DNA from 2 places in the Mesobacillus jeotgali genome. Region 2 is predicted to be linked to the other one. Evidence: riboswitches for the same ligand, from Rfam matches in the RefSeq annotation. Region 2 holds a riboswitch; the other holds the start of a gene.
What was found. A riboswitch is a leader RNA that binds a small molecule or an ion and turns the genes downstream of it on or off. The one in region 2 is predicted to bind S-adenosylmethionine.

Region 1: another riboswitch for S-adenosylmethionine. It lies ahead of FOF60_RS03985 (trans-sulfuration enzyme family protein); the one in region 2 lies ahead of mtnW (2,3-diketo-5-methylthiopentyl-1-phosphate enolase).

What each region holds. Positions count from the first base shown of each region.
Region 1 covers NZ_CP109811.1:791,098-805,993, reverse strand. The annotation lists gene abc-f (ribosomal protection-like ABC-F family protein) at 211-2,100, opposite strand; gene FOF60_RS24400 (RAxF-45 family protein) at 2,257-2,412, opposite strand; gene FOF60_RS04035 (hypothetical protein) at 2,693-2,887, shown strand; gene FOF60_RS04030 (hypothetical protein) at 3,107-3,271, opposite strand; gene FOF60_RS04025 (response regulator) at 3,290-3,922, opposite strand; gene FOF60_RS04020 (sensor histidine kinase) at 3,915-4,961, opposite strand; gene liaF (cell wall-active antibiotics response protein LiaF) at 4,958-5,692, opposite strand; gene FOF60_RS04010 (PspA/IM30 family protein) at 5,831-6,475, opposite strand; gene FOF60_RS04005 (lmo0954 family membrane protein) at 6,506-6,850, opposite strand; gene safA (SafA/ExsA family spore coat assembly protein) at 7,093-7,701, opposite strand; gene FOF60_RS03995 (hypothetical protein) at 7,822-7,971, shown strand; gene FOF60_RS03990 (YflT domain-containing protein) at 8,025-8,591, opposite strand; gene FOF60_RS03985 (trans-sulfuration enzyme family protein) at 8,802-9,944, opposite strand; SAM riboswitch class I at 10,034-10,135, opposite strand; gene FOF60_RS03980 (CBS domain-containing protein) at 10,261-11,514, opposite strand; gene FOF60_RS03975 (YitT family protein) at 11,693-12,559, shown strand; gene FOF60_RS03970 (hypothetical protein) at 12,824-12,958, opposite strand; gene FOF60_RS03965 (amidase family protein) at 12,983-14,470, opposite strand; gene FOF60_RS03960 (DEAD/DEAH box helicase) at 14,631-14,896, opposite strand, start outside.
Region 2 covers NZ_CP109811.1:1,530,760-1,545,655, reverse strand. The annotation lists gene FOF60_RS07605 (MFS transporter) at 1-1,159, shown strand, start outside; gene FOF60_RS07600 (hypothetical protein) at 1,262-1,456, shown strand; gene ltrA (group II intron reverse transcriptase/maturase) at 1,536-2,795, opposite strand; gene FOF60_RS07590 (hemerythrin domain-containing protein) at 3,447-3,974, opposite strand; gene FOF60_RS07585 (hypothetical protein) at 4,190-4,525, shown strand; gene FOF60_RS07580 (ferredoxin family protein) at 4,801-5,085, opposite strand; gene FOF60_RS07575 (FAD-dependent oxidoreductase) at 5,085-6,380, opposite strand; gene FOF60_RS07570 (electron transfer flavoprotein subunit alpha/FixB family protein) at 6,373-7,398, opposite strand; gene FOF60_RS07565 (electron transfer flavoprotein subunit beta/FixA family protein) at 7,425-8,252, opposite strand; gene FOF60_RS07560 (aspartyl-phosphate phosphatase Spo0E family protein) at 8,879-9,124, opposite strand; gene FOF60_RS07555 (1,2-dihydroxy-3-keto-5-methylthiopentene dioxygenase) at 9,282-9,815, opposite strand; gene FOF60_RS07550 (methylthioribulose 1-phosphate dehydratase) at 9,880-10,515, opposite strand; gene FOF60_RS07545 (2-hydroxy-3-keto-5-methylthiopentenyl-1-phosphate phosphatase) at 10,512-11,174, opposite strand; gene mtnW (2,3-diketo-5-methylthiopentyl-1-phosphate enolase) at 11,171-12,394, opposite strand; SAM riboswitch class I at 12,490-12,597, opposite strand; gene FOF60_RS07535 (pyridoxal phosphate-dependent aminotransferase) at 12,673-13,854, opposite strand; gene FOF60_RS07530 (carbon-nitrogen family hydrolase) at 13,981-14,763, shown strand.

The DNA.
Region 1 (14,896 bases), 740 kb from region 2:
TTCAGTTTTACATTGAATTTATAATTGTTGTGTAGAGGAATTTTCTTTTTATAGCGATTTTTTCGTTTTTATAGCGATTTTTTCGTTTTTATAGCGAATTTTTCGTTTTTATAGCGAATTCTTCGTTTTTATAGCGAATTGGAAAATCCAGCTTGTTTTTTCCAGTAAAATAAAGGAAGAACTACCCGAAAGCAGTTCTTCAACTTGAATTTATGATATTTCCTCAAGCTTGGAATACAGGTGGTTCCGCTTAGACTCTAGAGCTTCTTTTTCCGCATGGAGCTCCTGTAGCAGCGCGAGATCGGTCATTGCGGACATTTGCTGATTAAGCGCGGCGATGGATTGTTCATGAATCTCAATCTCTTCGAACAGCGCTTCCTCGTTTGTATCAGCTACAGGTTTTTTTACTTGTTCTTGCCAAATTGCAGGTTTTACAGATTGAGCTGGAGCCACTGCCTCCCACAGCTTCCTCTTCTCCGCCATTTTCACTCTCGCCCGGTCATAATTGCCTTCGATTTCTGTCAGCTCTCCGCCCTCCAGCCAGTAAACCTTATCAAATAGCTTATTCAGGAAATAGCGGTCATGGGAAACGGCCAGGAGCGTACCCTCGAACCCTGCCAGTGCTTCTTCCAGTACTTCTCGTGAATCGATATCCAGATGATTGGTCGGCTCATCTAGAATCAGGAAGTTGAGATCCTGGTGCATCAACTGCGCGAGACGAAGCCTCATTCGTTCGCCGCCGCTCAGCTGGGATACTTTCTTAAAGACATCCGGACCATAGAACAGGAAACCGGCGAGCACATTCCGGGCCTCACCCTCATTCATGACTACCTCTTTGCGGAACGCATCTAGCACAGTGCCGTCCTGGCTGGAGAGCTCCATATGCTGTGATAGGTAACCGATTTTGACATTGCTTCCGTTTCGGACTTCTCCATGGTCAGGTGCAAGATCACCCTGGACGAACTTCAGCAGCGTTGTTTTACCTGATCCATTTTCACCGACAATCGCAGCACGGTCCTGATAGTGAAGCTGAAGACTAACCTTAGAAAAAAGGTCTCGATCTCCAAATGATTTATGCACATCTTTAAAAACAAGCACGTCCTTCCCGCTCCGCGCACCTGTATCAAGCTCGAAATTCATTTTCTTCCTGTTTAAAATCGGCCGGTCCAGCTTCTCCATCCTGGCCAGCGCTCTCTCCATGTTCGTCGCTCTTTTATGGAGTGCCGAACTTGGAGGGTTCGATCTATTAGCCCAGTCACGCAGTCGCTTGATTGCCTCTTTCATTTTCTTGATTTTTCGCTGCTGCTCTTCAAATGCCTGAAATTCCCGCAGCAATTTCGCTTCTTTTTCCTTGATGAAACCCGAGTAATTAGCATGATAGAGGTCAATCTCGCCATCTTCAAGGTCGAGGATTTTTGTCGCTGTTTCATCAAGGAAATAACGGTCATGCGAGATGATCACAACGGTACCATCGTATTCTTTCAAAAACTCAGCCAGCCATTCTGCAGCCATAATATCAAGATGGTTTGTCGGCTCATCTAGCAGAAGCAAATCTGGATTCCTCAACAAACTCAATCCCAGACCGACCTTCGTTTTCTCGCCGCCGCTAAGGCTGTTAAAATTCGAATCAAGCATGCCCTCAATCTTCAAGCCGTTGGCAATTCGGTCAATATTTGCTTCCATTTCATAACCGCCGCCGAGAGTAAACTTCTCCTGGATAACTCCGTATTTCGCAAGCAGCCTTTCAAGCTTAAGCGAATTTTCGCCAGCTTCTGCCATCTCGGTTTCAAGCTGCTTCATTTCCTTTTGAACAGCTAGCAACTCGTCGAAGGCTGTAGCCAGGACGCCCCTGGCGGTCATTCCATCCTCATAAACAGAAATCTGGGCAAGGTAACCGATTTTCAAGCCTTTTTTCCAATGTATCTTTCCTTGGTCCGCTTCTTCCATGCCCGCAATCAGCTTCATCAAGGTTGTCTTGCCGCAACCGTTGGGTCCAACCAGGCCAACCCTGTCTTTTTCATTTATTTCAAATGACAAATCTTCAAAAATCAGATTGCCTCCGAACATTTTGCTTATATGGTTAATACTGCATGCTATCATTATTTTGTCCTCCTATTAACGATCCCCCTTTTCAGCTACTGCCGCCCTTTTTTAAAACACAAAAAAGCCAGGGGCAGATGGCTCTGCTCCTGGCTTTTAGATTCCGTGAATGCAAAGAGGGACTAGCCTGCCCTCCACATTTACCGAAACATATTCCTAAGCGGGAAAAGAGATGATCCTACCGTTTTTATTTGATATTGAGCTGTTAAAAAAGGGCATACGTGTCCCGTTGGCAGCTGCAACAGCAAATTTTGCACGACAAAAATAAAGGAATTCATTCCAAAATCCGCGTACAAAAACAGTCTTGATCATCTCTCCTCACCTCCGTTCAATAATAGTCAGTTTTATTTTACAATCCTCATATTATTTTAGCAAGTTTTTCCTGAAATGTTCCTGATATGTAAGATTTCTTGTGTTTGAGAAAGCTACAAAGCTCAAGAAAAGAGTATTAATCAAACGTTTGACTAATTCGTCTTCTAAGCTATCAAACTGGGCTTTCTCAATTTTTCCCAAAATAATATTGTTGTGGATAAAGCGTTTAAGCAAGCTTGGCTCACGGGTAAGTGATAACTAATGAAGGAGTGGGTGACAAATGCTTAGACAACTGGAACTTTCTGATTACCAGCTCTGGATGTGTAAAAAGATAAAAGAAAAGTTAGCTGAAAAGCATGACTATATAAATAGCGCTTCCCGTTATCCAAATGAGTTTGAAGAACGGGAAGTCATATCCATAGCGTTAAGCGAAATGCTTATGAAATTAGATGTAATCGACAAAAAAGCGAATTAGATGGGGGCCATTGGCCTCTTTTTTATTTGGGCTGTTGATTTTCGTTCCAGGCGCTTCGCTTTCCGCGGGTGGCTTGGGGAGCCTCCTCGTCGTTTCACTCCTGCGGGGTCTCCCCTGACCCATGCTCCCGCAGGAGTCTTCGCGCCTTCCACTACAATCAACAGGATGCTAAAGATCAGCATCAGGCTCTAATTGAAGCATTTATTTATGAATCATGAATCAAAATGAATCCTTCCTTCTCAACTCCTCGAGGATATCGGTCAACAATGCTTCCTGTCTTTTTGTGCTGGTGACCAGCATGACAAAAAGCACAATGAGAACGATTGGCAAGCCAATTGACAACAATACCCCAAAAAGCCCGAACAAACCAACTAATGGCTCCATCCAGAGCACCTCCCTGTGTTATTTTACGATAGAATGCCTGAATGCATAAATGACTGCCTGGGTTCTGTCCTGGACCTGCAGCTTGCTTAAGATATTGCTGACATGTGTCTTCACCGTTTTCAAAGCGATAAACAGTTCATCGGCAATTTCCTGGTTTGTCTTTCCCTCGGCAATCAGCTTTAGGACTTCCATTTCGCGCTCTGTCAGCTCTTCGTGAAGTTCGACGTTGTTCTTCTGGCGCATTTTCATCATCATCTTTCCCGTCACTTCTGGCTCGAGCACTGGCTGACCTGAGTATGTAACTCTCACCGCATTAGCAATTTCACTGGCTTTCGAGGTTTTCAGCATATAACTCGTCGCCCCGGCTTCAAGCGCGGGATATACTTTTTCATCATCAAGGAAACTTGTTACGATAATGATCCTTGCTTCAGGCCAGTGTTCGATGATTCGCTTTGTCGCTTCGATTCCGTCCATTTCCTTCATGACCAGATCCATCAGTATGATATCCGGACGCAGTTCGAGCGCCATCTCGACACCCTTCTTCCCGTTATCCGCCTCGCCGATTACCTCAATATCCGGCTGGGCCGATAAATAAGACGAAACCCCAATCCGCACCATTTCATGGTCATCTACAAACACAACTTTAATCATTCTTCTCACCCGCCACCATTAAAATTGGAACCTTAACCTCAAGTCTGGTCCCTTTGTTCTCGACACTGACAATCTTCAATGTCCCGCCGATTTCCCCGGCACGTTCATGCATATTCTGGAGGCCATATGATCCTGCTTTTGTTTCTTCCACTCTAAAACCAACACCATCATCGACAACACGCATGATCACTTTATCGTCGCGCTTGATCAATAATACTTCGAGCTCTTCCGCCTTAGCATGGCGAAGTGTATTCGAAACAGACTCCTGGAGGATCCTGAATAAATGGTCTTCGACACCCTTATCCAACGGAAATGGCTCGACCTTCCACTTGATATCCATGGTGACTTTCTGTCTTAATTCGATCAATAATTCTTCGATTCCTTCTTGCAGGCATTTGCCCTTCAAGGCAACGGGGCGCAGGTGAAGAAGGAGCGCCCTCATTTCAAGCTGCGATTGATGGATCATTTCCTCGACCATCTTCAGCTGCTTCGCTTCCCGGTCTTCGGAAGGGCCCTTTGTTTCGTTGATCGCAGACATCAGCATCGAAGCCGCAAAAAGTTGCTGGCTGACAGAGTCATGCAGTTCACGCGCCAGCCTGTTGCGTTCCTGTGAAATGATCTCCTGGATCCGTGACTCTTGTTCCTCTGCTTTTTCAGTCGCCAGCCGCTGTGACAGCATCGCTTTTTCCGAGATTTGCTTATGAAGCTTGCTAACCCTTTTTGAAATGGACGAAATTTCAGCGTATGCCTGATTCAATTCAATTTCAGGCTCCTGTCCTTCCTCCAGCTGAAAAAGCCAGTTTTCTACCGTCCCAAACTGTTTTCGCCAGTAGGTCCCTGACGCCATACCAAAAGCGACACCCAATACAACACTAATACTGAAGGTAAAAATGATGAAAGGAATATCCATCAGCTCACGGTTCCACAAATCAGATAGCTTTGCTACCGGGAAAACAAGCACAAAAGACAAAGTCACGGCTATGAATAAAATAATTCCTAGAGTCAATCCCCATAAAATTTGGCGCATCGCAGTCGTCATATGCGTTTCACCTCGATATTACCAACAAGCATCGAGGTGAAAATCTTCACTTTCTGCTCAGCGTCGTCATAGCCTGGAGTCTGCACATACAGGCTCTGGTTCAGCACCCTGTCCTCCTCATGCTCGAATACTTCAGCAGAGCCAATGACTGACGAATGCCTGAGAGTGACTTCCAAATCATATGGCACATACACTTTTACATTGCCAATAACGTTTCGGATAAAAACCACAGTTTCTCCCTTTGGCAGCACCGTCAGGCTCAGGTCGATGACACTGTCGCCAATCCCCGTCTGGATATTGACATCATTCCACTCATACACATGGGAAGGCGTTTCCTGATGGCCAAACAAACGATTTTTAAGAAGAGGAGGTTTTTCGATCAGCATTTCCTTCCTGTTTTCTTTTTCAGGCTCCTTTAAAACTGGCGTGATCACTTCCGGCTTCTTTTTCGACTGAGCAAATTGATAGGCAAGATAGATCAGTACCGCTAATAGAAAAAACCGGAATGTCATCATGCTGAAAACACTGCTCAGGAAAAAGAACAAGCCTGCCCAGAAAAGCAGTTTCCCAGATTTCTTCGGCATCAAGGAGCGCCCGAAATAGATCATCGCTCCGCTTGCAAGAAGGGAGAAAATCAGTCCTTCGTTAAAAAATGAAACTTCTAGTAAAAGCAGTATAAGTCCAGTAATCACAATCCAGCTGACATAATCATTCTTCATGTTGTTCAACATGCTGTTTTCCTCCCTTCCTCTAGATTTATATTTTAAATGGAATACATGATAGAGGATTTTTATTATGAAGTCTGTTCGAGGTTGATACCCCAAAAGGCGCAGCTGCCTGCGCCTCTATAGAATACCATGTTTTGCCTATTAAATAGTATGTGTTTCTTTATTTTTGAACTCTTTTTCGAGCTGGGCAATCCTGCTGTCAATTGTATTGCGATTATAGCTGTTATTCACTTTCTCCTCAAGCTGGTCAAGATAGTTTTCCATGTCTGCGAATTTTGAATAGGCTTTATCGGAGTAAGCCCCGTTATCGAGCACCTGATCCATTCTATGGTGGGCGCGAGTAACATTTTCCCGGCCCATCAGTTCAAGTCTGCGGATGTGCATGTCTTTTAACTTATGGTTCATCTCTTCATACTTCCGCTCAAGCTCGAGCTGCTGTTTGACCGCATTTTCCATCGCTTCCTTCAGCCTTGCTCCGCGCTCCTCATATTGTGCCTGCTCCCTGCCGGCAAACTCCTGGAGATCCGTTTCACCTGCTCTCATTGCCACCTCGGATTGATACTTTCGTTTTTCGGCCATTTCAAGTGCTTGCTGATGTTCGCGGGCAAACTGTTCCTTCAACTGTCCCTGGCGCTCAAGCAGCTTTCTGACCTTTTCTGTTTCTGCTTCACATTCGCGAAGATACTGATTCAACAGCGCGATTGGATTTTTCTTTTCCTTCTGGTCAAGCGCCTCGTGAAGATCTGCCATTACTGTGTTTTTGATTCTTGTTAATAGATTTGCCATTTACTTTCTCTCCTTTTGATATGGATGATTTTATTTGTTATTCAATTGTGCCCATTGCTTTTCGAAGTTGACGAAAGGATCGTTGTCTTCGCGAATCACATCTTCTTTTTTATCCCAGTTCTTGTATACAAGGTACAGGACATACGCAGCTGCGATTCCCAGGATTGCCGGGACGTTAGAAGCTGTCGCCATCAGGATGATGAAGCCGGCGATTCCCCAGCCAATCTTTGCGGCGGTAGAATCTGTCTTTAAAAATTGCTTGACGACGAAGTAAAGCACCAGCAAGCTGACTCCAAGCCCGACTAGCGGACCTAGATTCGAAATCAACACCATGGCAGCAATGAAGCCGGCAACCAGTAAACCAAATTTTTTCATGTTCAATTCCTCCTTATCTCTTATGATTACATCTTACCTTTCTGGCAAAAATTCAATAACGTGCCTGAGCTTGATTTTGCAGTAGGACCTGAGGCTTAGACGGGGACCGGACCCGGCGATTCACCAGACCTTATGTCGCGGAAATCTCTGAGAGGATAATGTATAGTTTTCCGAGAAGGTTAACGAAAAGCATCTATAAAAAATAACCCAGTGGCTATTCACTGGGTTATTTCGGTCTATATTTATTTTGCGATGAACATTTGCGTCCAATAGTGGCCATAATTGCCTCCGGTCGCATGCCCGACACCAATATGGGTGTACGCTGGGCTAAGGATGTTCTTCCGGTGACCTGGGCTGTTCATCCAGGATTGTACTACTTCATTTGGAGTTCTCTGGCCGGCTGCAATGTTTTCGGCAGCGCTTCGGTAATTGACTCCAAAGTTCTTCATCATCGTGAAGGGACTGCCGTATGTAGGACTGGTATGGGAGAAATAATTTTTGTCTCTCATATCTGCTGATTTATATCTGGCGACCCTTGAGAGCTGCCAGTCAGCAGCAAGGGGCTTCAGGCCATTCTTGGCGCGTTCCTGGTTTGTCAGCTGGATCACCTGGCTTTCGATACTCTTTGCTGCCCTTAATGTAGGGATATTTACCCTCTGGCCAGGATAAATCAAATTCGGATTATTAAACTGTGGGTTGGCAGCGATGATTTCCGAAAGGCCAACCTGGTATCTGACTGAAATTTTCCAAAGAGTGTCCCCGGGCTGTACTGTATGGACTTGCTGTGCAGACGAAATAGTCGGAATAGCCATTACCATTAATAGCAGAGCTAAGATTATTTTCTTGAACATTTTCAATCCTCCTCACCTGATAGGATGAGAATAATCCAAGAATTTATACTTTATTATTTTTTCACAAGAAAACATCACAGGAACGGTGCATATAGATTAATCAAGGGAGGAATGCGAATTATGGGCTATCTTTGGGTGATGACCATTGGTTTTGTCATTTGTCTCGGTATAATCGGCGGCATGTTGATGTTCTTCATCACATCAGCTTTCAATTACGATGACGCCAGTCGGATTGATTTGTTGGATACGGAGAGAAAGAGTAAGTCGTAGAATGCCAAAAGGCTGCCAGAATGATCTGGCAGCCTGTTTATATGGCCTCATTATTAAAAGTCGCGTGTGTTATCAAAACGAGTGTTTGCAGGGTTGTCCGAAGTAAGCGGTGCATCAACCGGGTCGTTAGTTCTTGTTCCATCAACGGCTGTAGTACCATTATTCAGGCCAACTCTGTTTTCGTCGCGCTCGACAACAACTAGAATCTTGCCTTCTTTGACATAGCCTTCGTAGCGTTCTGCTTCATCTTCCGGAATACCCATACCAATCAGTGCTCCAGCCAAACCGCCAGCACCTGCGCCTACTGCAGCACCTGTCAGTGTTGCAGCGATTGGGCCCGCAGCTACGATTGGACCTATTCCAGGGATCGCAAGTGCGCCGATGCCTGCCAATAATCCAGTAAGGCCGCCCAATACGCCGCCTGTTGCCGCACCTGCAGCAAGACCTTCCTCAGTCTTTGTACCGGTTGCTTCGTTAACATCGTGAACTTCATCTTCGTTCTTACTGATAACAGAAATGTCATCGGTTGAGTATCCCTGTCTTTTCAGGTCCTCAACAGCCTGGATTGCGTCTTGCTCATTATCATATACTCCAACAAGATGTTTTTCATGTTCAAACATAATAAAAGCCTCCTTTAGACGAGTAGTCCTTTTAAAAATACCCGCACACAGGAGGCGTAAACCTTATGTCGAAAGATTAAATGGACATTCTTTATTTGTTCATCCAAGGTTGATTTTCGTAAGCGGAGAATTTCCGGCTATTTTATCTTGATGGCTCAATGAGGCTGAAATAAGTGGAGATATTCAGTTTATAGGAACTCGAATACCATATTACTTCCCTGCTGCTTCCAATGCTGCCTCAAATTGCTCGATGATGTCATCGGCATTTTCGATCCCAACCGAAATCCTGACCAGTCGATACGTAATGCCAAGCTCTGCCTGAGCCTCTGGCGGAAGTGCACGATGGGAGGTTTTCAGCGGATGGGAGACTGTCGTCTCAACTCCCGCAAGTGTAGGTACTATTTTTACCCAACCAAGCGATTTGAAAAATTTGTCTGTATCCACGTGTTCCGCCAACTCAATACTTACAATGGCACCAAAACCTTTTTCACCTTCTGAAAATGGATAATATACCTTTGAAACATTCTGATGTTCCTTTAGACTGTCTGCAAGCAGCCTGGCATTCTCGGATTGAGCTTTCATTCTTAAAGCAAGAGTCTTTAACCCTCTGCAAGTCAGCCACGCTTCAAACGGGCTGAGGTTCGCACCAAGATTCACGATTCTTGCACGCGCTTCTGCTATTAATTCCTTCTTGCCAACGACAACACCAGAGGTAACATCACTGTGACCGCCGATGTATTTCGTGGCACTGTGGACGACAAGATCGGCTCCCAGCAAAAACGGACGGACATGAAGCGGTGTAGCGAACGTATTATCAACTAATACAGTAAGATTTCTTTTCTTAGCCAGCGCAATGACTTCCTCCAATTTTTCAACACGAAGGAGCGGATTCGTGATGGACTCGGTGTAAAGAAGTTTCGTATTGGATTTAATGGCCTGCTCTACATTTTCCAGGTCTGCAAACGAGACAAACGTCGTTTCGATTCCGAAGCGTTCCAATTCAGCTTTCAGCATATGAAAACTGCCGCCATAAACATCATCAGCCGCAACAATATGATCGCCATTCTTCACCACTGCCAGGACACCAGCTAAAATCGCAGCCAAACCAGATGATGCCGCTACCCCGTCTTCAGCATATTCTAGCACTGCAACTGATTGACCGAGTTCATCGGTATTAGGGTTTCCGACTCTTGAATATAAATAATTTCCCTCTCCCTGATAAAAGCCCTCAAGCTCATCAAGGTCATTAAAGGTAAATGCTGATGTCTGGTAAATCGGTGTTGCCTTGCTCTTTATTCCCGCTTGCTTGTTATGTATGGAATGAATTACTTCCGTTTCAAATTTTTTCGTCATTTTGTCACCTGCTTTTAGAATTTGTAGTATGGAAAAAATAATCATAAAAAACCTCTCCAAATAAGGAGAGGTTACAGTTCAATCAGCCTCACTTATCTTCAGACTGCAATCTTCAGGAATTAGCACCTTTCATTATGAAAGAAGGTTGCCGGGCTTCACAGGGCCTGTCCCTCCGCCGCTCTGGATAAGAGGTATTTCGGGTTTAAAAATAGTTTAGATAGCTGAAGTATATCAGCATCGATGGTTTATCGTCAATGACAGTTCACTTACTGAAAACACTGGATTCAAGCTTAAAAACAGCTTATAAATTTCCAGCTCAATCTTCCGGATCGCTATCAAGCAGGTCCCAAGGCGTGATCACGCCAATTGGCTTTCCATGGCGGTCTCCCGTTTCCGTAATGATGACTGCCTGCAGCTTCTTGCCTCTTGTATGGTAACGCTCGAATAATTCTTCAATATGATACAGTGATGCATCCTCATCCACAAAGGTCACAAAGTAATTTTTCCCCTTCGTCAATAGTTCTTTGACACGGACGTCCTCGAAATGGACCACACTGTCGGAAAAATGCTTCGCCATCCACTGGATGATTTCCGTTGAAGTCAGCAAGGCAACATACTTATCATCCTTGTCGTAGACAGGGAATCTTGTAAAATCAAACTTATTGATCACTTTCAGCACATCTTTAAGATAAGCATCTTCATAATAATAAAACACCGGGCTGGTCGCGATTGATAATGCCGTCTGCGGCTTCTCAAACTCCCTGGCGATTTCCTCGATCCGTTCGACCACCTCAATATGCGGCTCGGCAATATAATAATCTGCGTTCACTCGTTCATGGACAATCGCATTGCGTAGCTTGGCAAACTGATGCAGCTCACTTTTATATTTACGAACCAGTGAATGATTTTTATACCCAGAGTACAGCAGTTCGACGAACGCATCGCTGTCCGTTCCCTTTACCATTTCCTTCAACGCTTTGTGAATCCTGTTAAAGGCCGTCTCGAACTTGCCGGATTGCTCCTTATGCTTTACTTCCTGGTCTTCTGGAGTTTTCGCTCCAGAGTCAGGATTTTTATTTGATGAATTCTTACCAGTTTCATTTCCACCCTTTTTCCCATTGCCGTTTATCGATTGATTGGAGGCTGGTTTGCCATTTTCTTTACCGTTGTGGGATGGATTTGAGGCTGGTTTGCCATTCTTAGATTGATTTGAAGCTGGTTTAACATTTTCTTTACCGTTCTTGGATGGATCGGAAGATGTGTTTCCATTGCCATTGCCTGCCTGTTGGTTGGCAGACTTGCTTTTATCATTTTTTGAATGGTTGGAAGAAGAGTTGCCATTCTCTCTTTTTGATTGATATGATGGCTTCCCATTTTCGCTTCCTTTATTGCCATCCTGCTTTTGATTTCTCTCATCAACCCGCTTCAATCTGTTTTCCTCTTTCTCCTGCGGTCTAGGATTGGTATTCATATATGACTTTCTTTTATTTTTACCAGTCTGATGATTCATCTTATTTTTTGAACCTGACTGGTTATTTGATTTATGTTTAGCTTGAGTATTGTTAGCCAAAATAGCCCCTCCGTAATTTCAAATAACTTCCCCTTCTCATTACCCCAATTACCGCTTTCACTAATCATGGATATATAATGAAAAAATACCAGCTTGCTTTAATGTTTGATACAATAAGTATAGTACATACCTTACTAATTAATAGTAGAATTTTTTATAGAAAAGGGTTTGATATTTAGTGGCAGCAACGAAGAAAAAAAGAATAGTCAAAGAGGTCACACAGCTTGTGACGATCACAATCGGGGCGATTATCGCGGCATTCGGGCTCGATTTGTTCCTTGTTCCTAACGCGATCCTTGACGGTGGGGTCATCGGTCTATCAATCATCGCAGCGGAACTGACGAACATATCGATGAGTATATTCCTGATTGTGTTTAACCTTCCTTTCCTGTATATCGGATATCGGAGAATGGGCTTAAAATTCACGCTTCGCACCTTGTATGGGGTCATTATTTTATCGGGAGCGACTGCTTATTTACACCATTTCGAACCTGTGACGGATGATTTATTTTTAGCAACGATCATCGGCGCGGTCATCCTTGGAACAGGGGTCGGTCTGGTCATCCGGGCAGGCGGCGCACTGGACGGAACAGAAATCATCGCCATCCTTGTCAGCAAAAAGCGCACCGTCTCTGTCGGGCAGATCGTCATGGTCATGAACTTATTCATCTTCATTTTAGCCGCCCTGCTCGTGTTCAGCTGGGAAACGGCCATGTACTCCATCATCACCTATTTCATTGCCTTCAAGATGATCGACGTCGTTGTCGAAGGCATGGAAGAGCTAAAATCAGTCACGATCATTTCCGATGTTCCTGAAGAAATCGCCGAAGCATTACTAAAGCAATTAGGCCGGGGGATGACCTATATCCAGGGCCAAGGTGTTTTTTCAAACGAGCCGAAAAAAATCATCTACACCATCGTTAGCCGAATCGAGTTGTCCACACTGCGCTCAGTTGTCGATGAAATTGATCCAAATGCGCTTGTCGCCATAGAAAATGTCGCCGACGTTTCAGGAAGCAACTTTGATAAGAGCGGCGGGCATTGATTCGACTTGATGGATGAGCAGTTGGTCGATAAATCCTGAAATGTGGTCGAAATAATTTAAAATCCGCCAATATAATTCGAAATGTGGTCGAATAATTTTAAAATGTGGTCGAATAAACTATTTTTTCGCCAATAAGTTTTTGATTAGGCTTTGTCTACGCTTGTTTCTCATGTAGTGTTTGGTATTTTCACCAGATTTTTTCCGATATTTTGTGTTTTTAATGTAAAAAGTGCCCTAGCGAGGAATCGCCGGGGCACTTTGCTGTTAATCAATCGGATTATTGAACTTCTTCTCTTTCTGTCCGGTTGTGAACTCGACTAGTTCTTCGGGTGTGTTGTTGCCTTTTTTCTTGTTGTTGTTGCGCTGGGCATTTCCGTTGCCGAGCTTTTGTCTACCCATTCTACCTCGCTCCTTTTAATGGATTCATGAAGTAGTATGGATTTTTTCTTCGGCGTTTATTCTAAGTTCAGGCGCCCTCCGAACGTTGGTTGCCTGCTCGTAAGCATAGGCAAGCCTGATCAGCAATGGTTCGCTGAAGGCGGTTCCCGAGAAGGTGATCCCGACTGGCTCTCCATCTTCAGTAAAAGCAGTCGGGACCGTAACGGATGGGTATCCTGCTTTAGAGCCGATTGTCGATCCATCCATCGGGAACAGCACCGCGTCAGCACCATATTCTTTCAAGGCATAGTCAATACCCTGCTCCCTTGCCATATAAAGATTGTATTCAAGCTCTTCGAGGTACTCAGCCTCGGTTAGGGTCCCGCTTGTTCCTTCAGATTCGAGCAGCACTTCCTGTCCGTACTTCAGCGTTTTTTCGCCATGCTCATAATTGAAGGCAATCACATCAGCAAGTGTCCTGACGGGAACATTCGGAGACAGACCTTTCAGATAAGCATTCAGATCCGCTTTGAATTCATAGCTCAAAACTTTGTATCCCCAGGTCGCTTTCGCCGCCGGGATTTCTGCTTCAACGATTTCCGCGCCAAGCTCCTCCAATTTTTCAACCGCTTTTTGAAAAATTTGCTCCTGTTCATGAGTCCACTCGCCAATATATTCTTCTCTGACAACAGCGATTTTAGCTCCTTTTAATGCTTTTTCATCAAAAAGAGAGACGTGTTTGAATTCAGGTAAACTGACCATCGTTGCCGGGTCTTGCGGATCCTGTCCGGCAATCGCTTCTAAAAGATAAACCGCATCCTTTACCGTTCTTGCCATCGGGCCTGCCGTATCCTGAGTGTGGGCAATCGGGATGATGCCGCTGCGGCTGACAAGTCCGACTGTCGGCTTGATGCCAACCAATGAATTTCTCGAAGAAGGATTTAAAATCGACCCATCTGTTTCCGTTCCGACTGCAACTGCAGCCAAATTAGCAGCAATTGCGGCACCCGAACCAGCACTCGAGCCGCCGACATCAAACTTCCCTGGACCATACGGATTCAGCACCTGGCCTCCACGTGAGCTGTAGCCGCTCTTCATGTTATTTGCCATGAAATTTGCCCATTCGGTCATATTCGTTTTGCCAAGAATGACGGCGCCTGCTTCCCTGAGCTTGGCGGCGACAAAGGAATCCTTCTGGGCAAATGAATCCTTCAATGCCAGTGATCCAGCACTAGTATGCATTTTATCGTTAGTATCAATATTATCTTTGATGAGGACCGGAATGCCGTGCAAAGGGCCTCTGGGACCTTTCTGTTTTCGTTCAGCATCCAGGGCAGCCGCAATGTGCAGTGCATCGGGATTCAACTCAAGCACGGACTTGGTTATACTATCAAAAGCCGGGATGCGGGCCTGATACATCAGGACCAAATCATGCGAAGAAAGTTCGCCATTCTCCATTTTCTCCTGCATCTCATCAATCGTCGCTTCCGGCAGCCACTCTTCCATCAATGTATTCAAATGTGGATTTTTCACTTTCAACAATTCCTTTCAAAAGGGCTCTGTTATGTTGATACAACCGCTTATCAGAGCCTTCAAAAATAATCTACGGAATATATATTCTGATTTTTTCACTTAAAACCCTTTATTTACAGTAAAAAAGCTATAGGAAAAAGTCCTATAGCTTCGCAACTCATTATTCAGGATCGACAATTTTACCGCCGTAAAATTCTTTTTGCACTGGCGTAATATTAAGTGCTTTGCAGTATTTTTTCATATCGCGCTCTTCACGCTCGTTGACAATCGAGATGACGGTTCCTTCCGCGCCGAATCGGCCTGTACGTCCGGAGCGGTGAACATATTGGTCCTGCTCCCTCGGGAAATCAAAATGGACGACATGCGTGACACCCTTGATATCCAATCCGCGTGCTGCGATATCGGTGACAAGCAGCATTTCGCTGT
Region 2 (14,896 bases):
CATCGGATTAGTACATTTACTTAATGATTCTATTCAATCTGTTATTCCAGCGATGTTCCCGATCCTTGAAAAATCTATGGGGCTTTCATTTACCCAATTAGGGATGATCGCCTTTTCTTTGAATATTGTCTCCTCCATCCTTCAGCCCTTGATTGGAATGGCAACTGACAAAAAGCCAATGCCTTATGCCCTGCCGCTGGGTTTGACCTCGACAATGTTCGGTGTTCTTGGCCTTGCATTCGCTTCAAGTTTTGAATTTGTTATTCTTTCCGTTTTATTCATAGGACTTGGGTCAGCTGTTTTCCATCCAGAAGGCTCCCGTGTAGCCTATATGGCAGCCGGCCCGCGCAGGGGATTGGCACAGTCCATATACCAGGTCGGCGGCAATTCCGGGCAGGCACTTGCCCCGCTGATTACTGCGCTCATCCTCGTACCGCTCGGTCAATTCGGAGCAATTTGGTTTACGTTAGTTGCAGCAATTGCTGTTGGTCTGCTCTTATATATCGCAGCCTGGTACAGCCGTAAATTGGATTATGAAAAATTAGCCGCCAAAGCCAAGAAAGCAAGCGTACAGGTCAGCAAGGGAATCTCAAAAAACATTAAAATGGCACTCGTTTTGATTCTATTTTTGATTTTTGCCCGGTCCTGGTATATTTCAGGGATGACGAATTTTTACGCGTTTTATGCAATCGAGAAATATGGCCTTTCGATCAGGGAGGCACAAATATTCCTGTTTGCGTTCCTTGTTGCCGGTGCATTCGGCACATTTTTCGGCGGTCCGCTGGCAGACCGATTTGGAAAGAAAAACATCATATTTTTATCGATGATTGCTACTGCTCCATTGTCCGCAATCATTCCATTTATGCCATATACTATTGCGTTTGCTCTGCTGACGGTAAGCGGCTTTATTCTGATGTCGAGCTTTTCAGTAACTGTTGTATATGCACAGGAGCTCGTTCCGGGCAAAATCGGTACGATGGCTGGCCTGACAGTAGGTCTCGCATTCGGTATGGGGGCCATCGGTTCTGTCGGATTAGGATACCTTGCTGACTTGATCGGATTGCCTCTGATGATCATCTGTGTCGGATTCCTGCCCCTTCTGGGAATTCTGACTATGTTCCTTCCTTCCGATGAAAAACTGGCGGAATGGAACAATTAAGCTCGAGAATGAAAATTAAAATATTCCATTTGCATATTCATGTTTAGACATACTCCTGTTAAGGAAAAAAAGAAAGTGAGGATAAAAAGAAGGGAGAACAACATGTCTAAATTTAAGATTAACTATTTTTTTGAAAAAGATTTTCAAGTTTCACGACCAATCGAGGTAGAAAACATTTCAGAAGCCATCCAGGATGCGAAAGATCAAGAAGGGATGATCGAGTTCACTGGAGAGGATAATGTTTTTTATAGATTCGATACAAAAGACATTAAGCTTGTTACGATTACAGAAGCTTAATTATAATCGAGTAGGAGGGGGTGACTAACCCCCGACCTCTCACACCACCGTACGTACCGTTCGGTATACGGCGGTTCAATTAAGTTTGACGTAGAAATTCATATCTTTGATATAGACTTTTGAGCCCTCGATTACTCCAGTAAGAGTTATCGAGGGTTTTGTGTAGAATTGGACTAGAGGCTATTCTCCAGTATTTCTTTCTGGAGTTTCCCCATTCGTATGCCTTTTGATCAGGAACGCCTAGACTTTTGAGCTTTCTTACTCTTGTCTTGGGGTTCTTCCATTGTTTCCATTCAATCATACGAAGTCTTCTTCTAATCCACTCATCAAATTCTTTGAATTTACTTGGTGTATCAGCCAATGCAAAATATCCACACCATCCCGTTAGATATTGATTCAGTTTCTCAATTCTAACTTCCATAGGGGTTGGTTTAGAACGGGAGGTTAGCTCTCGTATTTTGGCTTTAAGCCTTTTAATACTTTCATTGGCTATTCGAACCTTCGGTTTCTTATTAACCGTAAAGCTAAAGCCAAGGAACTTTCGTTTCCACGGGCGGTCAACCGCTGATTTCTCTCTATTTACTTTGAGCTTTAATTTCTGCTCGATGAAGCATGTAATCGAGTTCATCACTCGTTCTCCAGCTTTCTTCGATTTCATGTAGATATTACAATCATCGGCGTAGCGGACAAACTTGTGCCCTCTCCTTTCTAACTCTTTATCAAGCTTATCCAAAAGGATATTCGAAAGAAGAGGGCTCAGTGGACCTCCTTGTGGTGTTCCTTCTTCTGCATCGTAGACTACACCATTTATCATGATTCCTGCTTGGAGATATTTCCGTATTAATTTCAAGACCAATCGGTCTTGGATTCTGCTTGCCAATATCCCCATCAACTTATCATGATTCACTTTGTCAAAGAACTTCTCCAAGTCCATGTCTATCACCCATCTGAAACCTTCGCTTATATATCCCCTTGCTTTACGAACAGCGTCATGGCCTCTTCGATTTGGCCTGAACCCATAACTATGTTCTGAGAAGGTTGGGTCAAAGAGCGGGGTTAAAACTTGAGCGATAGCCTGTTGAACGAACCGGTCTGTCACGGTAGGTATTCCTAGTAATCTAACTCCTCCGGTCGGTTTCGGGATTTCGACTCGACGGACTGGGTTAGGTTGATAGGTACCTTTCCTTAAAGAATCACAAAGGGTGTCCCAGTTTTCATAGAGATATCTTCGTAGGGATTTTACGGACATTCCATCTATGCCGTGACTCCCTTTGTTCTTCTCCACACGTTTAAGTGCTTCTATTAAGTTTTCCCGTGACAGAATCAGATCCATTAACATGTGATATTTCCTTTCGACGTGAACGTAGAAGTCTAATTATGTTATTCCTGCTCCACCCTCCTGAAGTCCCCTGTGGAATTCACCACGTCCTCCTTCAAGTAAGTCCTTTCGGATTGTCTGCTTCTACACAGGAATTGTATACCTAGTTCTCGTTCTTCCTAATTGTTCAGTCCTTCCCCTACCGTCTCGAGTCGGTAAGGTACTATGACCTCTGCTGACTTCTGGTTGTTCAGCTATTTATTGCTAAATAGGTTACCAAGTGTACTTGGCGTTTCAACCAGACCTCCCCGGGTAAGAGTACAATCTTTCCCTCCATCTATCTGCTTCATTTACTCTGTACCACCTTCGGCAGTAAGGACTTTGTTTTGTGTAGCAAACTCATCCAATGGTACCTAGCCTTGTATGAAGTTCGTGTTCCTCAGACCGGAGGTTTGCCGCTCGCTTCCTTCAGATTCCGCGTCGCCGCGGACACCCTTGCGTTAAGCTAACCACTACTACTGCCTTCGTGGCTCGGGACTTGCACCCTATAGATTGCACCCATGCCGGGCGCACTACAAAAAGGGTGAAGCCGCGACGGCTTCACCCTTTTTAAATTATTTTTCACATAGTCCAGCGCCGGTGCTGACTGAAGCATGCGCTTTTTTATCCCTATTAGATCAATTTTATACGCGCTGCCAGTTCCTGCTTTTCTTCCTCACTGAACATATTCTCTGCCATTGGGAAAAGAATGCTTTCTTCTTTAGCAAAATGGCTCACTAAAGTGTAATTTGCATTTTTAATCATCTGGGCGTTTTCAATCATTTTCTCACTTGTAAAACCTGTCGTGCCATCCTTTGTGTTATGGAGGAAGGTTCCAATGAATCGTTTTGCCTGATCATGTTCATATTCCATAACCGCAATCGGCCCCATTTCCCTTCCGATATAAACAGCCATCATTTCAAATAATACGCCTTCTTCACGCTCAGAATGCGGCTCAAGCTCAGCAAGAAACTCAATGACCAGCTCTCTCAACCTTGAGAAATTCTCCTCCATCTGCCCCCCTTCCTCAATTTTCAATGAAATATCCAAAAGGTTTGCCAGCATATCCAATAAGGGGGGATGTTCATTTTTTAATTGCTGAAGACCTGCACTTAATGTAAAACTTGAATCTTGGTTTATACCGCTCATACAACCTGTCATATCAATCGGCCTCCTATATCTCTTATAATTTGATTATAAAAAGCAATTGAAGTCTCAGTTGTGATAGGCATCACAATTTTGATTTATTTAAGAAAATGTGAAGGAAAAATGACACTTTGTTAAAATTTCAAAAAATTTTAACAATTCGCCTTCAAATATTATAAATCCTTACATATAATAAAGTTATAGCTTAATGGAAAAGGAGTGATTTCACCTTGCAGAATAATTCGTACCGGGATTTTTATCAAAAGTCACTTGTGCCAGCAGGGCTTAGCGACAAGAAGGCGTTCCTCGAAATCCAGCCTGATGTACTGCATACCCACTTAATAATTGGACTTCAGGGACATCAAGACAATGACCGTGAATTCTATCATTGGAACGTAACTATATACAAATCAGACTCATCCGGAATCTATGATGCTGACAAACCAGTTTATGAATCAACTCTGTATGACCGGTTTGATGATGCTGTAGAGGCAGCGCGGAAGATAGAAAAAGAGATCCGCAGTGACCAGCTTCACGCATTACGCCAGCAAGAAAAAATCAGTTAACCCCTCTTTCAAATCCCTCACTTAAAAGCTCCACCTTTTTTTGAACCCATTTGTGAATTAACTTACATATGATGAATATAGAACAATTGTTGATGGCCAGCTTGTTGAGTACATATTCCTTTATCTATATCAGTTTGTTTTTTATTCCTTTTCCTTCTCACAGTCCATGTATCATTTATTTATCCTTCCATTCTCCTCATTTATTAGACAAGCTTACACAACAAAAAGACCGGCGAACGATTTGTCCGCCGGTCTTTTCATGTTAACCAAACAAATCAGGCTAGCCTGAATACGATTCCGTGTCCGCCTTTTGGATATTCCCATTTGATATTCTGGTAAGGGCAGCCGATCCGGCAGCTGCCGCATTCATGACAGCCTTCATAGCCTACCTGCATCCTTTTCCCTTCCCACTTGTATACTTCAGCCGGGCAAAATACGGTACAGAGTTTGTCAGGGCACTGCGTCATGCAGACGTCATGGTCCAAAACTGTCAGATGTGATTTCGTGTCACACTTAAACCTTAAAAGAAATTGTTTTTCCTCGATGTTTGTCGTTGACATTATTTCACCGCCTTCCAGGCACGATAGATGTCTTGCATTACTTTAAAGGTTCCTTTTTCAGCCGTCACGCTGCGCATGATTTCCTTTTGTTTTTCTCTCTTAGGTGTTCCATCTACTGTGAAGAACTTGCTCATTGCTTTGTTCATCATTGGCAGATATTCCTTGAAATATTGCGGGTATGTCTCAAAGGTATGTGCAGCATCCTTATATTTTTCAAGGTCTTTAATAATGAAGCTGCCGAACAATGCTTCCTTATAGCGGTTCAGGCTGTTCTCGCTGAAGTCGCCATCATTTTTGGCTTCTACGATGGCTTCTGCTGCCATTTGCCCTGAAGCCATCGCCATGTTTGAGCCCTCACGGTGAATGGCATTTACCAGCTGGGCAGCATCTCCTACTACAAGCACACCGTTTCCGGCAACCCTTGGCACGGAATTGAATCCCCCTTCAGGGATTAAGTGGGCCAGGTACTCTGCCGATTCCCCTCCCTCTAGATAAGGACGAACCATTGGATGTTTTTTCAGGTAATCAAGCAGCTCATATGGCTTCAATTTAGCTTTGATCATGCTTGAAAGTGTAGTTCCTACACCGATGTTCAAGCTTTCCTTGTTAGTATAAAGGAAGGCGGTACCAAGATTGCCTTGTGTTGAATCACCGAAAATCTCAATCGTAGTTCCGTGATTTCCTTCAAGATTGAAGCGTTCATTTATTTTGTCCTTCGGCAGATTGATTACTTCCATAACCGTCAGGGCAACTTCATCAGGACGGAATTCCCTGTGGAAGCCAAGCTGCTTGGAGAGCAGGGAGTTTACACCATCTGCAAGCACGACAACATCGGCAAATGCTTCTCCATCAGGGCGGTCGGTACGCACCCCTATAACCTTGCCATTTTCTACGATACATTCAGTAACAACTGTTTCATTTATCAACAACGCACCCTGTTCGACAGCTTTCTGTGCGAACCATTGGTCAAAATGTGCACGCAGTACTGTAAAGTTATTATATGGTTCAACCGCCCATTCGAGACCTTTATAACCAAACTGGACAACCGATTCTTTATCCATCATCCAGAATCGCTGCTCAACAACCGGCCTTTCGAGAGGGGCTTCTCTCCAGAACTCCGGAATGATATCCTCCATTTGCTTACGGTAAAGAACTCCGCCCATGACGTTCTTCGATCCCGGGTATTCACCACGCTCTATCAATAATACTTTCAGTCCGTTTTTGGCACAGTTGTATGCACATGACGTTCCAGCAGGGCCGGCTCCTACGACGATTACATCAAATTTTTCAGACATAGCTCATTTCCCCGCCCTTCTCTTTGCTGAGCTCCTTGAACTGCTTGATCAGTTTCGGTACAATTTCTAAGGCATCCCCGACAATGCCATAAGTGGCTACATCGAAAATTGGAGCGTTTGGATCCTTGTTGATGGCAATGATCAGCTCAGAGTTTTTCATCCCCTCGACATGCTGGATTGCCCCTGAAATACCGATCGCAAAATAGATTTTCGGAGTGACAGTCTCGCCAGTCTGGCCTATTTGCTGCTCATGCTTCAGCCATCCTGCCTCAACCACATCCCTTGTACCTCCAACACTTGCACCGATAACTTCCGCTAACTCATGAATTAGCTGGAATCCCTGGATATCGCCTAGTCCTTTTCCGCCAGCCACGATGACATGGGCTTCAGCAAGGCTTGCTTTTTTTGTTACATCCTTCACAATTTTAAGCACTTTTGTGCGCATATCCTCTTCGCGAAGTTCTAGCTCTTCTTCAATGATGACTCCCTTCCTGCCTTCATCTGTTTCAAGGGCTTTCATCACCTTAGGCCGTACCGTTGCCATTTGCGGCCTGTGTTTTTTACATAGAATGGTTGCCATTATATTTCCGCCAAAAGCAGGACGGCTGGCTTCGAGCAGCCTTTTCTCAATATCGACATCAAGCATCGTCGTATCAGCTGTCAAACCAGTACTTAGATCCGTTGCAACCGCACTCGCCAGGTCCTTTCCATTTGGTGTTGCTCCATAAAGGAAAATTTCTGGCTTATATTTTTCAGCAAGTGTACAGACTCCCTTCATGAAGGACTCAGTTCGATAATCCTTCAGGACAGGATGGTCAACGACATATACTTGGTCTGCACCAGCATATATCACTTCATTAGCTAAAGGCATGACACCTTCCCCAAGCATAACCCCGGAAAGCGGCACTTCCAGCTTGTCGGCAAGCTTCCTTCCTGCACCCAGTAATTCCAGTGAAACTCCTTCGATTTTTCCATCATTTACTTCAATGAATACCCAGACTCCCTGGTTTTCTTCCATTCTGCTATTCCCCCTTTTAAATCGAATCAAGAGTTGGCTGTTTTTAATTTCAATAAATCTTTTCTTTCCATTAAAATTCCCATTAACTGCTCTACTTGTGAATCAGGATTTCCTTCAATCCTTTTCCCGCCTTCAAGTTTTGGAGGACTGAACATCTTGCCAACAATCGTTGGAGATCCTTTTAAACCCAATTGCGTCTTGTCAACATCCTCAAGGTCATTCACAGACCAGATGACCGGTTCATATCGTGCCGCATTGATCATATTTGGAAGCGGTGCATATTCTATGTCATTAATCTCTTTTTCAACAGTCAGTAAGCAAGGCAGCTGTGATTCAAGCACCTCGTAGCCATCGATTTGCTTACGCTTTATGTGAACATATTTCTCTTTCTTATTAACCTCTGAAACTTCAATAACATTCGTGATTGGAGGTATATCAAGCCGGCGGGCAATTCCTGGTCCTACTTGTCCTGTGTCACCATCGATCGCATGCTTCCCGCAAATGACTAAGTCTATCGGATTATCCTTCGAAATTTTTTCAAGCGCTTTGGAGAGCGCATAGCTTGTAGCAAGGGTATCTGCTCCTGCAAATGCTCTGTCTGAGATCAGGTATCCGCGATCCGCGCCAATTTCTACACTTTTTTTAATAACAGCGACAGCCTGAGGCGGCCCCATTGAAAGAACAGAAATAGTTCCTCCTGTTTTATTCCTGATTTTGACTGCTTCCTGTACAGCGTGAGCATCATAAGGATTCAAAATGGCTGGTGCGCTTCGCCTGTCCAGAGTATTGGTCTTAGGATTGATTTTGATAATTTTTGTATCGGGCACTTGCTTGACACAAACGACAATGTGCATACTCTCTTTTCCCCTCCTCAAAATGTAAAACTATTAATTTGTAAGCGGTTACTTTTAGCTGTTTTCGTTTAAAACGTTTTCTTTAATATGAAGGGTAATTTAATAAGGAAGGAATTTTTGATACCAAGAAAAACCCTCCTGTTCAGATGGCTTTAGCCCCTGCAGAAAACGAGTATTATAAAACAGCTGTAATACAGGCTTATGTGACATTAATTTATGACAAATCCAGATAGTTGCTTTTCACACAGCCTTATATAAATAAAATGCTATGTAGTACGATATATGAATCGTATTACATGCATAGTACCAACAATTAAAAAAGTAGATAACATAGGTGATATTGTTTTAAGAAAAATGAGGATAAACTTTCATAAACATACTAAAGTCAGCTGTAAAAAAATTATTGAAAGTTACAAGATGAGAGGTGCATTAGCAGATTGATGATAAGAAGCTATCTATGTTAAAAATATATAAAATAATCCTATAAAAATATGATAAAAATCACACAAAGATACATTATCGTGAAAATTTGAGCAAATTGTTAAATTTTTTTGCTCTTATAAAAACACTTTAGCCACCGCCGGTTTATTGGCAGTGGCTAAATTTTTCCATATGTCTGAATGGTATCACGCATGCGATAAAATATATTGTTTCTTTGTAAGCAGGATCATCTGCCTGAAAAGGATTCTTGTTTTTTTCCTCTGCAGCTCCGTCTCCCTGCACAATGCCTGATACTCATAAATTAGAGTGTCAAGTTCCTGGCTGCGACGGACTGTTTCAGCACTAGTGTATCCCGTTTCCAGTGCAGAAGCCACCATCAATTCCCTAACGCGATCAATTTCCTTCAACAAAGCGATTTGCGATTGATACACTTCTATATCTCCTCTACTACTTTAATTGCTTAATAAAATAAATAGATTACTTGAAGAATTATGGCAAATGCTAGGATGAATGTAAATAGATTCGCAAAATAAGACAATATTCACGGCAGAAAAAATTTACTTCGACAAAGTTTGCGGTTTGTTATGATTACTGGCTGACTTTTTCCTCTTCGTAAATTGGCACCCAGCCTTCAGTTGTCACGAAAATTCTTACCGCAACTACCTGGCGATCATCCTGAAGAGTGAAATAATGGCGTGTATTTTCAGGGACTGAGATTAAGTCTCCAGGATTCAGGAACACTTCAAAAAATTCTCCGTCATTGCCCTGGATGACAAACACTCCATGACCACTTACGATGAATCTTACTTCATCATCTGTGTGATGGTGTTCCTGCTTAAAATTAGCAAGCAGCTGGTCAAGATTCGGTGTATTGTCCGACAATGAAATGACGTCCTGTGCCTTGTAGCCTCTGCGTTCTGAAATGTCCTCAATCTCAGCTTTGAATACGTCGAGTATTTGCTGTTTTTCCTCGTCAGTCAACAGGAACTTTTCCTGAAGATTTGATGGCAGCTTATTGATATCCCACTTTTCATAGATAACTTCCTGTGCGTTCAGGAATGCTTCTACCTGCTGCTCTTCAACGATTCTTTCCTGTGTGTTTTGCTTTACGATAAATGCCATGTGAATCTCTCCCTTTTATCTTAATGTTTAATCTACTTATGAAATCTGTTTAAAAAGTCCTGAGTTAAACCACCTTGAACAACTGGAATGGTTTATGTTCAAGGAGCCTTAACTGGTAGCGGAATAAAAACTCAGTAGCCTCAAGAATCTTCTTTGCTTCAAAAGCGTTTCTCCCCCAGACAGTGATTCCATGATTACGGATTAAGACCGCGCCTGTATCTCCTTTTACATGCTCTGAGAATGCTTTAGCCAACGTTGGTATATGCGCATAATTCGGAATTATGGGAATCTTGAGGACAGCATCCTCCTCCCAAATATTAAAAGCCTTAATTAATTCCTGTCCCTGAAACTGTACTTCGCCCCTGTCTCCATAGACTTCTGAGATGACATTATTGTCAATGGTATGGACATGCAGGCTGCAGCCGGCGTTTGTTTTTTTGTATACCTCGACGTGGAGGAGCGTTTCAGCAGACGGCTTAAGATGTGTTTCTTCAACTGGCCGGCCGAATTGGTCTACGAGCAAAAAGTCTTCGTCCGTTCTTTTCCGCTTATCTTTCCCGCTTGCTGTTACAAGGAATTGCACCGGGTCGTCATTCACTTTAATCGCCAGGTTGCCGCTCGTTCCCATAAACCAATCACGCTCTGCCAGTTCGGCCTTTACATCCGCCAGTTCTTCCCACTTACACTCTAAAATGCTCATCCTCTCACCCCTGTCTCAGTTTTAAGTGCTTCTATACAGTCATAAAACGTTTCAAATGGTCTATGTGCAATTGCCCACTCTTCGCATTTATCCTTCAAGTAATCTCTAGCCAGTACAAAGTCTGCTTGCTTGGCAGCTTCCAAATCTGTTACGGAGTCCCCGATGACGATTTTATAAGCATCTCTTTGATCTATCCTTCTCATGATTGATGGTTTGCAGCAGCCGCAATCATTTGAACACTGATCATCACAGCTGTTTGGCCATTCAATTTTTATCGTTTCTCCGGTAAAATCTGAACCGTTGCAGTAAATGCCTGTTATCGGTCCGAATGGTTCAATGATGGGTTCGAGAAAAAAGTCTATACCGCCGCTGACGATGTAAACAGGAATCCCTTCCTCACGGGCAAAATCAAGAAACTCCTGAAAACCCGGGCGGATCCTGGCATTCTGTACAGCAAATTGAATAATTTCTTCCTTCTTGGAGACCGGCAGCAGGGAAAACATTTTCCCTACTCCTTCCCGGATTGAAATACTGCGGTCAAGCACTGCTTCTTTTATTTCATCCCAGCCGTCAGAACCGAATTCTTTCATGATCGCTATGATATTGTCCTTTTCGGTTACTGTCCCGTCAAAGTCACAAAAAATTACCGGCTGTCTCACTTCGCCACCGCCTCTGACGACCCCCAAAGAGCAATAGCCGTTTTCAACTCATCATGCTCAAGGGCGCCTTCTTCAAGTGTTTTTCCTTGAAGAACGGTATCAATTGCCTGTCTGAATGCCTTGCCGCCGCCCTGTGCTCCACCAGGATGTCCATGGACGCCTCCACCAGCATTTATGATTGAGTCCACACCGAAATCTTTTATAAGCAGCGGTACCATTCCAGGATGTATGCCTGCTGATGGTACCGGGAATGTCCTTTTGAATTGATCCTCAGCAGTCAGTGCCTCGGCTATTGATAACGCCTGCTGCTTTTCGAGCGCTACACTTCCATAAGGTGACGGGAACAGTGAGAAGTCAGCCCCGGCATAGCGGAGTAATTTTCCCAGAAGCAAAGAATGTGAAAAACCATATTCATCAGCCGATGTCAACGCACCGCTTACTGCAGGGTGAGCCATGATCGGGATGCCAATTTCATCATCTTCCCTTAGTTCTTGTAAAACATCCAAGCCATAGGCAAATACATTGAACAACAGTGCATCGGCTCCCAGTTCAGCCGCTTTTCTTGCTTTGTCCTTCAACTGTAAGGTTCTTCCTGTAAGATTGGCAGCATATAGAGTTCGGTGCCCAGTAGATTCATAGACTTCTTCGAGGACCTCTTTACCAAGAGCGATCCTATTTTCAAAAGGTGTAAGCTCATTTTCAAACAGGATTTCGTCGTCCTTGATCAGGTCAACTCCTCCAAGGCTTTGTTCTTTAAGCTGTTTTAGCAGAAAATCCATATCACGTCCGATGACACCTTTGAAGATACTCATGAGCAATGGGCGGTCGTGGACGCCAAGCTTGTTCCTGATTCCTTCAATCCCAAAGCGCGGACCAGGAAAGTCTTTCTTTAATTCTTCTCCAAATTCAAGGTCGATAAGTTTTACCTTGCCATCAAGCGAAAGTTTTCCAAAAACTGTTGTAAGAATGGCTGGCAGGTCAGGTGAAAAGTTCAGGGCTGGATAAGCGATTTTGATTGTTGCCACAGTTTCTGAATTGTGGTCCAGGCTTGAACCTTCAACAGAAACCACTCTCCCCTTATGCTTTTTTAATTGTTTTTGATCCAGTTCCGGCAAGTCAGTCCATGAACCCACTGTTAAGCCAAGCGCGATTCCCTCTGCTTTCTTTTCGGGGTTATGTTTGGCGTCATGGACTATATATGTCGCTGTAATTTCACTCATGAAGATCAATCCCTTCAGTACTTATTGAATTCAGTTGTAATTTGGGCATAAAAAAACCTCTTCACAAAGAAGAGGTTAGAAAATACACTAAACTCTTCTCATCTTTCAGCTTTCGCTGCAAGAATTAGCACCGTGCCCAGCTAAATGCTGGATCGGTTGCCGGGCTTCATCGGGCTCGTCCCTCCGCCTGCTCTTGATAAGAAAATAATTTAATCAAGTTATTTAATTGGTTAAAGTAAATTTGTTAATTAGGATTATGTCAGGTTCGCAATTCAATGTCAACTATTTTTTTTGAATATTTCCAAGCTTTCAATTCTGCCGACTGCTTCACGCAATCTTTCTTCCGAAGTCAGCAAGCCAACCCTCACAAACCCTTCTCCATGTTCACCGAACCCTACACCTGGCGCAACTGCTATATGTGCTTTTTCCAGCAAGTAATCCGCGAATTCGACCGAAGTGAATGGTTCAGGGACCTTCAGCCAGGCAAAAAACGAGCCTTTTGGAGCAGTCACCTGCCAGCCAATATTCCTAAGGCCGTCAATGAGTACATTTCTCCTAGATTCATATAAATCATTTAGCTCAGCCACACATGCCTGCGGTCCCATCAAAGCTTCTGCCGCTGCCTCCTGGACAGCACCAAACAAGCTGACATACATATGGTCCTGCAGCAAGTTGATCGCAGCAATTACACTTTTATTCCCTGCCGCAAAGCCAACACGCCAGCCAGCCATATTATATGTTTTTGACAGAGTATAAATCTCAATGCCTACTTCCCTCGCGCCCTCGGACTGTAAAAAACTTTGCGGGCGGTTCCCGTCAAAGCCAATTCCTCCATAGGCAAAATCGTGAACTACACAAATTTCATTTTTTCGTGCCATCTCGATGGTTTGATCAAAAAATTTCTTATCGGCCACTGCACCCGTCGGATTATTTGGGTAGTTGAGGAACATCAGCTTTGCTTTATCCAATTCGTCTTCACTTAATTCAGCATAGTCAGGCAAAAAGTCATTCTCTTCCCGGAGTGGCATCGTCACCATCCTTGCCTTTGCCAGCTCGACACCAGACCAATAGTCAGGATAGCCGGGGTCAGGAACGAGAACCGTGTCTCCAGGATTCAACAGGCATTGAGGTATTTCTACCAGGCCGGCCTTACCTCCAAATAGGATGGCAATTTCCTCTTCCGGGTTAAGATCGACCCCGTATTCCCTTTTGTAAAATGCTGCTGCAGCTTCTTTTAAGGAGCGCAATCCTCTGAAAGGCGAATACTTATGATTAACCGGATTATCCGCAGCTTGCTTTAATCTCTCAACAATGTGCTGTGGAGTCGGCTGGTCAGGATTCCCCTGCCCCAGGTTTATTATGTCTGCCCCTTTTTCTGTATAAGCGCCCACCTTTTGCACCAGTGAAGCAAAAAACTGCTTGGGCAGGCTTTTCAGTAAATCTGATTGTGGAAATTCCATTTTCTCACCTGCTTAGGAAATATATTATTATTTCAAAATTTTAATTGAAATTCTAGTCACAAATGATATAACGTAAAGAGTAACTTGTAAAGATATAATTTTCAGAAAGTATGGCGGTGATGAATGATGAAATTTAAAATAGCATGCCTGCAAATGGATATTGCCTTTGGGGATCCTGCACAGAATTACAAAAACGCTTCTAAACTGATTGCACAGGCAAACGGTCAAAATCCTGATATCATAGTCCTTCCGGAGCTCTGGACTACTGGGTATGATCTGGATAATCTAAAAACCACTGCAGAAGAAGGAGCACAAGCAGCCAAAGTGTTTTTCAAGGATGCTGCTATGGAATACAGCTCCCATTTCATAGGCGGGTCTGTTGCCAATAAAACAGAAGCAGGCATTGAAAATACATTGCTTGTTTTTGATAAAAATGGAGAGCAGGCAGGAACCTACAGCAAGCTTCACTTATTCAAGCTAATGGATGAGCATTTGTATCTGGCTGCCGGCAAGGAAAAAGGGTTGTTTTCCTTGGATGGCCACAAGTTTGCCGGCCTGATTTGCTATGATATTCGGTTCCCGGAATGGGTTCGTGCTCATGCACTCCATGATGTCGAAGCGATGTTTGTTGTCGCTGAATGGCCAATCCAGCGGTTGGAACACTGGCGGGCATTGCTCATCGCCCGTGCGATCGAAAACCAATGCTTTATAGTAGCATGCAACCGTGCTGGTTCAGACCCTAATAATACTTTCGCCGGCCATTCAATGGTCATTAACCCATGGGGTGAAGTGATCGCTGAAGGTGGAGAAGGAGAGGAAATCCTCCTGACGGAAATCGATCTAGACGAGGTTAAGGAAGCAAGGAGCAGGATTCCTATCTTTACGGACCGCAGGCCAGAACTGTATTAAAACAAAAAGTGCAAGCGCCTTGGTCAGCACCGAAAAGCGCTGGAGGGCCGACCGGTGAAGTCGTTCTTTGACTTCATTGGCAGGACCGAAATCGAAAAGTATAGCCGACTGCCCAGAAACGCAGAACTGGAGA